3 regions of the Microbacterium sp. GbtcB4 genome follow, and region 2 is predicted to be linked to each of the others. Evidence: predicted binding sites of a transcription regulator. Region 2 holds the regulator's gene; each other region holds the start of a gene.

Evidence for each region. The regulator LexA, encoded in region 2, represses DNA repair genes until DNA is damaged. The targets are predictions, from matches to a motif close to TCGAACANNTGTTCGA.
Region 1: KVS71_RS00960 (HNH endonuclease signature motif containing protein) is a predicted target of LexA. The motif match lies at 2,042-2,057, and genes of this name have one in related genera.
Region 3: KVS71_RS06355 (HNH endonuclease signature motif containing protein) is a predicted target of LexA. The motif match lies at 1,580-1,595, and genes of this name have one in related genera.

Annotation. Positions count from the first base shown of each region.
Region 1 is NZ_JAGXJJ010000001.1:217,225-220,747, forward strand. It holds gene KVS71_RS00955 (glycosyltransferase family A protein) at 1-582, shown strand, start outside; gene KVS71_RS00960 (HNH endonuclease signature motif containing protein) at 668-2,011, opposite strand; gene KVS71_RS00965 (extracellular solute-binding protein) at 2,279-3,358, shown strand; gene KVS71_RS00970 (ABC transporter ATP-binding protein) at 3,394-3,523, shown strand, end outside.
Region 2 is NZ_JAGXJJ010000012.1:31,721-35,243, reverse strand. It holds gene KVS71_RS16370 (histidinol-phosphate transaminase) at 1-443, opposite strand, end outside; gene KVS71_RS16365 (LysM peptidoglycan-binding domain-containing protein) at 532-900, opposite strand; gene lexA (transcriptional repressor LexA) at 1,184-1,870, shown strand; gene metE (5-methyltetrahydropteroyltriglutamate--homocysteine S-methyltransferase) at 1,953-3,523, opposite strand, start outside.
Region 3 is NZ_JAGXJJ010000003.1:92,335-95,857, reverse strand. It holds gene KVS71_RS06355 (HNH endonuclease signature motif containing protein) at 192-1,550, opposite strand; gene KVS71_RS06350 (alpha/beta fold hydrolase) at 1,653-2,417, shown strand; gene KVS71_RS06345 (ABC-F family ATP-binding cassette domain-containing protein) at 2,460-3,523, shown strand, end outside.

The DNA.
Region 1 (3,523 bases), on a different contig from region 2:
ACGGCGGCGCGCTGGTCCCGCGGCGGGTTGCAGCTCACCGTGCGCGTCCGTCTGCTCCGGGACGGCGAGGAAGCGTTCGTGTTCGAGACCGTCGGTTCCGCCGACCGACTGGTGTCCCTGCCGCTGTCGACGACCGAGGATCTCCCCTCCGGGCTTCTCAACGCCCGCAAGGAACGTCGCGCGGACCGGGTCGACCTGGTCGCGCGCGATACGCCGACGCCCGGCCGACCCGCGGAGTCGACGGCCGGCTCGGAGCGCAAGATCGGCGGCCGGCGCCCGAAGCGCCTCGACGCGGTGCCGATCGCCCTGGACCCGATGAAGGTGTTCCGTGAGGACGGCGCTCGCGAAGCCGACCTCACCGTCGCCGTGCGCTACGCCGGCTGGATGTTCACCGCTCCGCTGACAGCGGCTCCCGACGTGACGGCACACCTCGGCAGGTCGCCGCTTCTCGCGGGCCGTCGGGTCGAACTCGTGCGTAACGAGGACGGCAGCCTCCGGCTGCGCCGTGAGTGGCCGGGCGGCGCCTGGCGCGACGCCCTCGCGCGTGCCGCCCGCCGCGTCCGCTCCCGACTTCGCCGCTGACAGCGCGATCCGGCATTCAGGCGCGCCGGCCACCAGGAGCCCGTGCGCGCCATCGCGACACCGTGCGCGAACAGCCGCTATCCACTCAGGCCGCGACATCGAAGCGTGCCCGTCCGCCCAGCCGCGGCGTGCGCTCCGGGTCGACCCACCGCGGCGGAAGGAACCACGGCCGGCCGCTCACACCGGCGCCCTCGATGACGATCTCCCACCCGTTGTCGTGGATGCGGTGGTGACAGGTCTCGCAGAGCAGGATCCCGTTCGAGAGATCGGTCGGACCTCGGTCGCGCTGCCACCAGCGGAGGTGATGAGCCTTCGTCATCCCCGGCGGGAGCCCGCACATGGCGCACCCGCCATCCCGCTCGGCGAGCGCCAGGCGTTGGGCTCGTGTGAAGAGGCGCTTCTCGCGACCCCAGTCGAGCACTTCGCTCGCCCCGCCGAGGACGCAGGGGATGACGCCGCCGCTGGCAGCCATCCGCCGCGCGGCGCCGATGTCGATCACCTGGTCGAGGCCGTCGATCGTCGCCGACCCGGCTCCCGCCTGCAGATCGTCCAGCGATACCCGGACGATCACCGTCGCCCCCGCGAGCGGCACCCGATCACCCTCGCACCCGAGCACGTGCCCGCAGAAGAGGGCCAGCGCATCGGCCTGGATCATCGCGACCGAGCGCCGGTCGGCGTCCGGCGCACCGGCGTCCGGGGCGTCGAGGCGGGCGGCGAACACGGCGGACACGTGCCCGCGGATCGCAGTGACGACCGGTGCCGCGGTCTCGGCATCGAGCTGCGCGTGCAGGTGCACCATGCCGTCACGTTCGAAGATGCGCAGTCCGCGCCGAGCGCGCTGCTCCTCCGCCCGCGGCGCCACGCCGTCGGGGTCGAGCCACGCTTCGGCGCGGAGGACGAGCTTGCGCACCGCATCGAGCTCGAGACCTTCGGCTGCACCGATCAGCACACGCTCCGCCTCGGCGATGCGCTCCGCCCCGGCGGCCACACGGCAGCGATCCAGCAGCGCGACGAGGAGACCAGCCGCCGGCGCCCCGAGCGCACCCGACGCGAGCGCTTCCCGGAGGAGCGGGTACCGCGCGGGCAGCGGCGCACCGAGCAGATCGCTCCGCGGGGCCGTCGCCTCTCCCACCTTCACCAGACGCTGTGCCTCCCCCGTCGAGATACCCGTCACCGCGGCGATGAGCTTCGCCGCCGTCCGGTAGCCGCGTTGCTTCGCCAGGCTGTCGGCGCCGAGCTCGGCGCGCGACTCCCGGGCGATGCCGGCGGCCACGTCGACGTGCAGTGCATCGAGCCGGCGCTGCAGGAGTCCGATCGCGTCGGCGACGTCGACGAGTTGCGCGCGGGAGAGCTCCGGGGCATCGCCCGCAGACCCCCACGCCTCGTCGAGGCGATCCATCGCCTCGCGCAACCCGGAGATTTTCGACATGCTTCATTTTATCTCCGCGAGGCGCGAGTTTCGAAGAAATGTTCGAGTCAGTACCGGCATTCCGCGCCCTCCGACAGGACACCCCACACCCCGGTCCGGGACCCATCCCCCACCCGTTCACCTCATCGCATCCTCGCCTTCACGCCGCGCGCCTATCTTGAGTGCGGACGCGCGACCGCGCTCACGAAACCAGACAATCTTTGTGCCTTCACCACAAGAACCGGTAGTGTCGCATCGACACACCTCGAAGGCGAGAAAGGGACGAACATGGCCGACAGGCAGCAGAGGCGCTGGGCGCTCATCGGATTGACGGCCGCGGCGGCGATCGCGCTCACCGGATGCATGGCGGGCGGCGACGGAGACGCGGACGGCGGCGGCAGCGACAGCGGCTCCGGGGACACCCTCATCGTCTACACGAACTCGAACAGCGACGGCCGCGGTGAGTGGATCACCGAGAAGGCGGCCGACGCGGGCATCGACATCGAGATCGTGGGCCTTGGCGGCGCCGACCTGACGAACCGCATCATCGCGGAGAAGAACAACCCCGTCGGCGACGTGGTCTTCGGCCTGAACAACATGTTCTTCGAGCAGCTCAAGACGGAAGAGGCCATCACGGCCTACGAGCCGAGCTGGAGCGGCGAGGTGCCCGCGGACGCCGGCGACCCGAAGGACGGCGCGTTCTGGCCGCTCGTGGAGCAGGCGATCGTCACGGTCTACGACGAGAACCGCATCAGCGACGCGCCCACCGACCCCGACGACCTGTACACCGACGAGGAGTACGCCGGCCGCTACGAGGTCAACCCCGCGCTCGGCCAGGCCACCCCGCAGCTCGTGCTCGCCAGCATGCTCACCCGTCACCTCGACGAGGACGGCGACCTCGGCGTGAGCGACGAGGGCTGGGACCTGGTGAAGTCGTACTACGCCAACGGCTCCCCCGCCGTGGAGGGCACCGACCTCTACGCCCGCATCACCCGCGACGAGGTGGACTACGGCGTGCTGCCGTCGAGCGGCATCTCCGCCCGCGACGAGGAGTACGGCACCAGCACCGGCATGATCGTGCCCGAGTACGGCGTCCCCTACGTGACCGAGCAGATCGCGCAGATCAACGGCACGGACAACGAGGACAAGGCGCAGGAGTTCATCGACTGGTTCGGCAGCGCCGAGGTGCAGGGCGAGTTCGCCGCGGAGTTCAACGCCATGCCGGTGAACGAGGGCGCGGTCGAGAAGGCCAACCCCGAGGTCGTCGAGCTCATGGGCACGCTCGACCGTCAGGACATCGACTTCGGCTTCGTGAGCGAGAACCTCGGCGCCTGGGTCGAGAAGGTCACGCTCGAGTACATCGGCTGACCCGCGCAGTCCCGCACCGGCAGAGAGAGAAGACGATGATCCGTTTCGACGACGTCGAGGTCGTGTTCGGCGACCACCGTGCGGTCTCGCACCTCGATCTGGAGATCCAGGAGGGTGAGTTCTTCACCCTCCTGGGTCCGTCCGGATGCGGCAAGACCACCGCCC
Region 2 (3,523 bases):
GCCTCCTCCGGGGTGACCGTGTAGTCGGGCTGACGGGTGCCGGCGATCCAGGACGCACCGGTCCCCTTCGCGATGAGCGGGTACATCGAGTACGTGGGGCCGAAGCCGAAGGCCGTGCGCCCCGGACCGCCGAAGGCCTGGAAGATGTGCTGCAGCACCTCGTTGGATCCGTTGCCCGCCCAGATCTGCTCCGACGTGAGGCCGTGCCCCAGATAGTCGGCGAACGCCTCGCGCAATGTGGTGAACTCACGGTCCGGGTACCGGTTCACGTCTCGGATCGCCACCGCGATGTCGTCGAGGATGTCGCTGGCGACCTCGTCGGGAACAGGATGCGTGTTCTCGTTGACGTTGAGGGCGACCGGCAGCGGGGCCTGAGGTGCGCCGTACGGGGTGAGTCCGCGCAGATCGTCGCGGAGCGGGAGATCGTTGAGGGAGAAGGTCACCCTTCCCATCTTAAGAGGAGCACGGATGGCCGAGGTCATCGTGACGATCGGATCGTCAGGGACCGGAGGCAGGACCTCGGACTCCGCGTCAGTCGGTGTACCGTGCCGGGAGCGCGAGCTCCTGGCCGACCTGGAGCTCACCGCCGCGCAGGAGGTTCATCCGGCTGATCTCGCCGATGACATCCCGCGGGTCGGCGGCGGGAGCGATGCTGCTCGCGATCGACCAGAGCGTGTCACCGGGCATGACCGTGACGGTCTCGACGGAGACGGCCGGTGCGTCTACGCCGGAGGCGATCGCGCTGCCCCCACCGATGGCGGCGAAGGCGATACCCGCAGCGAGCGGGACGGAGGCGAGCGCGAGCAGGGTGCGGCGGCCGCGGGCCGTGATCCGCAGCCGGGTGGCCGGACGGGCCGATGCCGGAAGGGCGGTCGCGGTGCTGAGGCTCATGCTGCTCATGTCTGCTCCTAACTGTCCCGGCGCCGGAGCCCGGGGAGGTTGGCGTAGCTTTCGCATCCGCGCCTCGGCCGGGAGCCGTGGATGCGAAGCTACGTTCCGAAGATATCTTCGAGTTCGAACATCTGTCAAGCTGTCTTCGAAACCATGCCCCGCGAATCGCCCGACACGCTCGAACAGATCTTCCAGATCGGCGCGTTTCTCGGATACGGTTTCGATAAGGACACCCCACCACGGGCCACCGACATTCGAAGCGGCACGTCGGATCACGCAGTGAAGGAGCACCATGAGCGACACCTCAGCCCTCGAGTCCGAGGCGCCGCGCACCCGTCGTCGCAAGAACCTCAGCCCGAAGCAGATGGCGATCCTCGAGGTCATCCAGGCCTCGATCGCACAGAACGGCTATCCGCCGAGCATGCGTGAGATCGGCGACGCCGTCGGGCTCAAGTCGCTGTCCAGCGTCACCCACCAGCTCGGCCAGCTCGAGCTCAGCGGTTACCTGCGGCGCGACCCGGGCAAGACTCGCGCGATGGAGGTCCTCATCGACCTCCCCGGTACCGGCGCGGAGAACCCGGCGGACGTGGTGACTCCTGTCGGCGATGCTGCACTCGTGCCGCTGGTCGGGCGGATCGCCGCGGGCGTGCCGATCACGGCGGACCAGCAGGTCGAGGAGATCTTCCCGCTCCCCCGGCAGCTCGTCGGCAAGGGCGACCTCTTCATGCTCAAGGTGTCCGGGGAGTCGATGATCGACGCCGCCATCTGCGACGGCGACTGGGTCGTCGTGCGCTCGCAGAACACGGCGGAGAACGGCGAGATCGTGGCCGCGATGCTCGACGGCGAGGCGACCGTCAAGGTGCTCCGGCGTCGCGACGGCCACACGTGGCTGCTGCCCCGCAACTCCGCGTTCGAGCCGATCCTGGGCGACGAGGCGGTCGTGCTCGGCAAGGTCGTCGCGGTCATGCGCGCCGTCTGAGGCACCGCATCGTCGGTGAGACGAGAACGAAGGCCCTCCCGGTCGCACCGGGAGGGCCTTCGTGTGTCCGGGGACGACCGCGTCAGGCGGTGACCACCACGTCTTCGCGCACGCGCCGCGTGGCCTCGACGATGTTCCGCAGCGACGCCGTGGTCTCGGCGTAGCCGCGGGTCTTCAGACCGCAGTCCGGGTTCACCCAGAGCTGACGGAGGGGGATCTCCTCCACCGCACGCCGCAGCAGGGACTCGACCTCCTCCACGGTGGGCACGCGCGGCGAGTGGATGTCGTACACGCCGGGGCCGATGCCGTGGTCGAAGCCCACCTCGGCGATGTCCGCGACGACCTCCATGCGGCTCCGGGCCGCCTCGATGGACGTGACGTCCGCGTCGAGCGCACGGATCGCGTCGATCACCACGCCGAACTCCGAGTAACAGAGGTGGGTGTGCACCTGGGTCGCCGCCGCAGCCCCACCCGTGGCCAGACGGAACGAGGCGACAGACCAGTCGAGGTACGCCGGCTGGTCGGCCTGCTTCAACGGGAGCAGCTCCCGGAGCGCCGGCTCGTCGACCTGGATCACCTGGATGCCCGCGGCCTCCAGATCGGCGATCTCATCGCGCAGCGCCAGCGCCACCTGGTTCGCCGTCTCCCCCAGCGGCTGGTCGTCGCGGACGAAGGACCACGCGAGGATCGTGACGGGGCCCGTGAGCATCCCCTTCATGTGCTTCGCCGTGAGCGACTGGGCGTACGCCGACCAGCCGACCGTGATGGGCGCGGGACGCGAGACGTCTCCCCAGAGGATCGACGGGCGCGTCGCTCGCGAACCGTACGACTGCACCCAGCCGTGCTGCGTGACCGCGAAGCCGTCGAGGTTCTCCGCGAAGTACTGCACCATGTCGTTGCGCTCCGGCTCGCCGTGCACGAGGACGTCGAGACCGAGGTCCTCCTGCAGGGAGACGACCGCGGCGACCTCACGGCGCAGGAACTCCTCGTAGTCGTCCTCGGGGATCTCGCCGCGGAGGAACTGCGCGCGGGCGCGGCGGATGTCGCCGGTCTGCGGGAAGGAGCCGATCGTCGTCAGGGGCAGCGCCGGCAGGCCGAGGGCGTTCTGCGCCTCCTCCCGCTCCTGGTACGGGGCCCGGGCGAAGTCGGCGTCGCTCAGCGCGCGAGAACGCACCGCACCGTCGCGCACACCGGGAGCGGTCAGGCGGTCCTGCAGCGCAGCGGTCGCCGCGTCCAGCTTGGCCGCGATCGCCGTGCGCCCTTCGGACAGGCCGCGGGCGAGGGTCACGACCTGCTGCACCTTCTGATCCGCGAAGGCGAGCCAGGACACCAGGCGCGCGTCCAGCGCCGTCTCGTCCTCCACGTCGTGCGGCACGTGCAGCAGCGAGGTCGAAGTCGAGGCCGACACCGGGACCCCGAGCGCGCGGAGCGCCTCCAGAGAGTCGAACGCTGCGGAGAGGTCGCCACGCCAGATGTTGTGACCGTCGATCACGCCGCCGACGAGGGTCTTGCCCTCGAGGCCCGGCACCGCGTCGGGCACGGTGCCGCGCACGAGATCCACGGCGATGGCCTCGACGGGGGCGGCGGCCACGGTCGCGAACGTCGCGCCGAGGCTCGCGTACGGGGGCGCGACGAGGATCGAGGGACGCTCTT
Region 3 (3,523 bases), on a different contig from region 2:
CACCGGCGCGCGCCCGCTGAAAGGGCGGACGAAGGGATCAGCGGTTCACGGGGCTGACGGTGTGACCGGCAGCCCCCGACCTGTCTGATTCGGGACTCGACATGCCCTCCACCATAGGGCTGATCGGTGTGCAGGCGTGATCGGTGTGCAGGCGTGATCGGTGTACCTGCGTGATCGGTGCGCTCGCGCGTTCAGCCGGTGGTGGTCCTGGCGTCGGGCGAAGACCACGGAGGTTCCTCGGCGAAGGTCACGGTGTGCGGAGGCGGCGGTCGGTCGATGTAGGTCCGGCCGGTGGGGCTCGTCCACTCCAGAACACCGCCCGGCCCCTGTTCGACGTGCCACGGAGAGTGGTGTTTGAGCATGTGATGTCGTCGGCAGAAGGTCGCGAGGTTGTCGTGCACGGTCTCGCCGCCGAGCGCCGCATCGTGATTGTGATCGAGGTCGCACTTCCGCGGCGCGAGGCCGCAGCCGGGGAAGCGGCAGCGTTGATCGCGGGCCCGCAGGTGCCGGCGGAGGTCTTCGCTCGGGCGATACCGGTCGACGGCCAGCAGCGCCCCGCTGATCGGGTGGGTCAGCACCCGGTCCCAGCCGCTCGCCGCGCCGGCCAGTCGGCGAGCCGTGGCTGGATCGATCGGAACGACCCCGTCGAGCTCCGCGGCGAGGATCGGAGTACCGTCCGTCGTCCGTTCCCGCTCGCCGTGCATCAGCTCGCCGTGCATCAGCGTCAGCACCGGCACGGTGACCTCGACGCGCGCTCGAAGCTCCGAGAGCAGCCCCTCTTCCGAGTCATGGCCCGCCGGAGCGCCGGTCAGGACGAGGTCGGCGAGCAGATCCGCGCGCAGCTGATCGACCGTCCTGTCGTCGAGGATGCTCTCCTCCGGCTCTCGACGCCGTGCCTGTGCGTTCTCCTCCCGCACGGCATGCGCCATCTGGGAGAGCCGGTCGTGCATCCCGTGCACGAGGGCCGCGGGGCCGCGGGCGCCGAGCTCGGCCATGCCGTCTTCGAGGTCTGTCACCCAGACGCGGCGCAGCTCCCGGGCGTCACGATGTCGCTCGACGAGCGTCCGCTCCTGGAACCGGTCGGCCAGTCGGCGCACGAGTCGGCGTATCCGGTTCGGAGACTCTGCAGCGGCCACCTCGATCGCCTCCGTCGCGAAACGCGAACGGTCGTCCGGGTCATCGAGGTGTGCCCCCGCCTCCACGATCACGCGTGCATGCGCGGCGCTGATCCGGCCGGCGCCCTGAGCCTCCCAGACGGCGGGGAACCGTTCGACCAGCCAGGACGCATCGGACATCCGCCGCTCGATCGTGCGGTCGCTGACGCGCTGTGCAGCCCCGATCTCCGCGGCGACCGTGCGGATCGCCATGTCTGCGCCGTCTGGGTGACGCGCCTGTCGGGCGATGTCGACCGCCAGTCGGCCGGCCATCGCGAGCAGTCCGTCGCGGGCCGCCTGCATGCTGCTCAGCGTCTTCTCCGCCGCTTCCAGCCCCTCCACCAGATCGGCGAGAATCGCCATCTGGGAGTCGGTCGCGTCGAGCAGTGCGGGCATGGCGCCAGTCCATCATCGACCATCGACATTCGAACGAAGATTCGAAGGAATCTGGCCGAAAGTCGTATCACGAAAGGATAACGACCGTGGTTGACTGGCTCCGTGCTCCTGAACGTCATCGAAGCCGGGGAGGGCGACCGTGTCGCCGTGCTGCTGCACGGCATGATGGGGTCCGCCGAGAGCTGGCACCGCGTGGTCCCGCTGCTCGTGGAACGCGGCTTCCGCGTGCTTGCGCTCGATCTGCCGGGCCACGGCCTCTCACCGCGTGACCCGGAGCTCACGATAGAGACGGCGGCCGATGCCGTCGTCGAGACTCTGGCGCAGACGGCTCTCCTTCCGGGGGCAGGGTCCGCCGCGGGGGACAGGGCCGCCGCCCCGCCCGCCGTCGCCGTCGGGCACTCCTTCGGCGCCACCGTGCTCGCCGCCGCCGCGCCGCGCCTCGAACCGGGCCTCGCTGTCTACGTCGACGCGCCGCTCGCCCTTCAGGGCGGGCACGACCGCGCCTCTCTCATCTCGCAGTACGAGCACGACCGCCGCGCGCGCATGTCGCCCGCCGAGCTCCGCAAGCTCCGGCCCTTCTACTCCGTGGACGACGCCTCGGTCGAGGCGCGGGCGGCCGAGCGCTTCGATCCGCCGACCGCGGCCTCCGTCTCCTGCGGGGAGGACGGCCATTGGACCGCCGCGCCCGGCTCCATCGTCGTCCGCGCGGAACCCAGTGCCTGGGTCACCGACGAGGACGCGCGGCGGTTCGAGCACGGTGGGGTGACGGTGCGCAGCATCCCCGGGGCCGCCCACACGGTCTGGTACAGCCACTTCGAGGTCTTCACCGCCGCGCTGCCGGAGCTCTTCGCCCCGTCGCTGGTCTGACCGGGAGACCGTCCGACGCGGCGCGACTACCCTGGAGAGGACATGGCACATCTTCTCGGGGCCGAAGCCCTGCACCTCGAATACCCGACCCGCGTCGTCTTCGACGCCGTGACCCTCGGCATCGAGGAGGGCGACCGCATCGGCATCGTCGGCCGGAACGGCGACGGCAAGTCGAGCCTTCTCGGCATGCTCGCCGGCACGAAGGAGCCGGACTCCGGCCGGGTGACCGTCCGCGGCGGCACCCGCATCGGCGTGCTGGACCAGGCCGACACCCTCCCCGACGACATCACGATCGGCGCCGCCGTCGTCGGCGACATGGCCGAGCACGAATGGGCCGGAGACGCCCGCGTCCGCGACGTGATCGAGGGGCTGCTGACCGACCTTCCTTGGGACGCGCAGATCGGCTCCCTCTCCGGCGGTCAGCGCCGCCGCGTGTCGCTCGCGAAGCTGCTCACCGGAGACTGGGACGTCATCGCTCTCGACGAGCCGACGAACCACCTCGACGTCGAGGCGATCACCTGGCTCGCCGGTCACCTCAAGAAGCGCTGGCCCGCGAACGCCGGAGCCCTCCTCGTCGTGACCCACGACCGGTGGTTCCTCGACGAGATCTGTACCGAGACGTGGGAGGTGCACGATCGCATCGTCGAGCCCTTCGAGGGCGGCTATGCGGCGTACATCCTGCAGCGGGTCGAGCGCGACCGCATGGCGGCGGCGACCGAGGCGAAGCGGCAGAATCTCGCCCGTAAGGAGCTCGCCTGGCTGCGTCGCGGTGCCCCGGCCCGCACCAGCAAGCCCAAGTTCCGCATCGATGCGGCCAACGAGCTCATCGCCGACGTGCCCGAGATCCGTGACAAGGTCTCGCTGCAGTCGCTCGCCGTCTCGCGGCTGGGCAAGGACGTCGTTGACCTGCTCGATGTGGGGGTGACGTACCCTTCGACAGGCTCAGGGACCCACCCTTCGACAGGCTCGGGGACCCAGGCGGGTTCGGGGGCCGGCGGGAAGACCGTGCTCAAGGACGTGGAGTGGCGGATCGCCCCGGGCGAGCGCACGGGCATCCTCGGCGTGAACGGTGCCGGGAAGTCCACACTCCTGGGGCTCATCTCCGG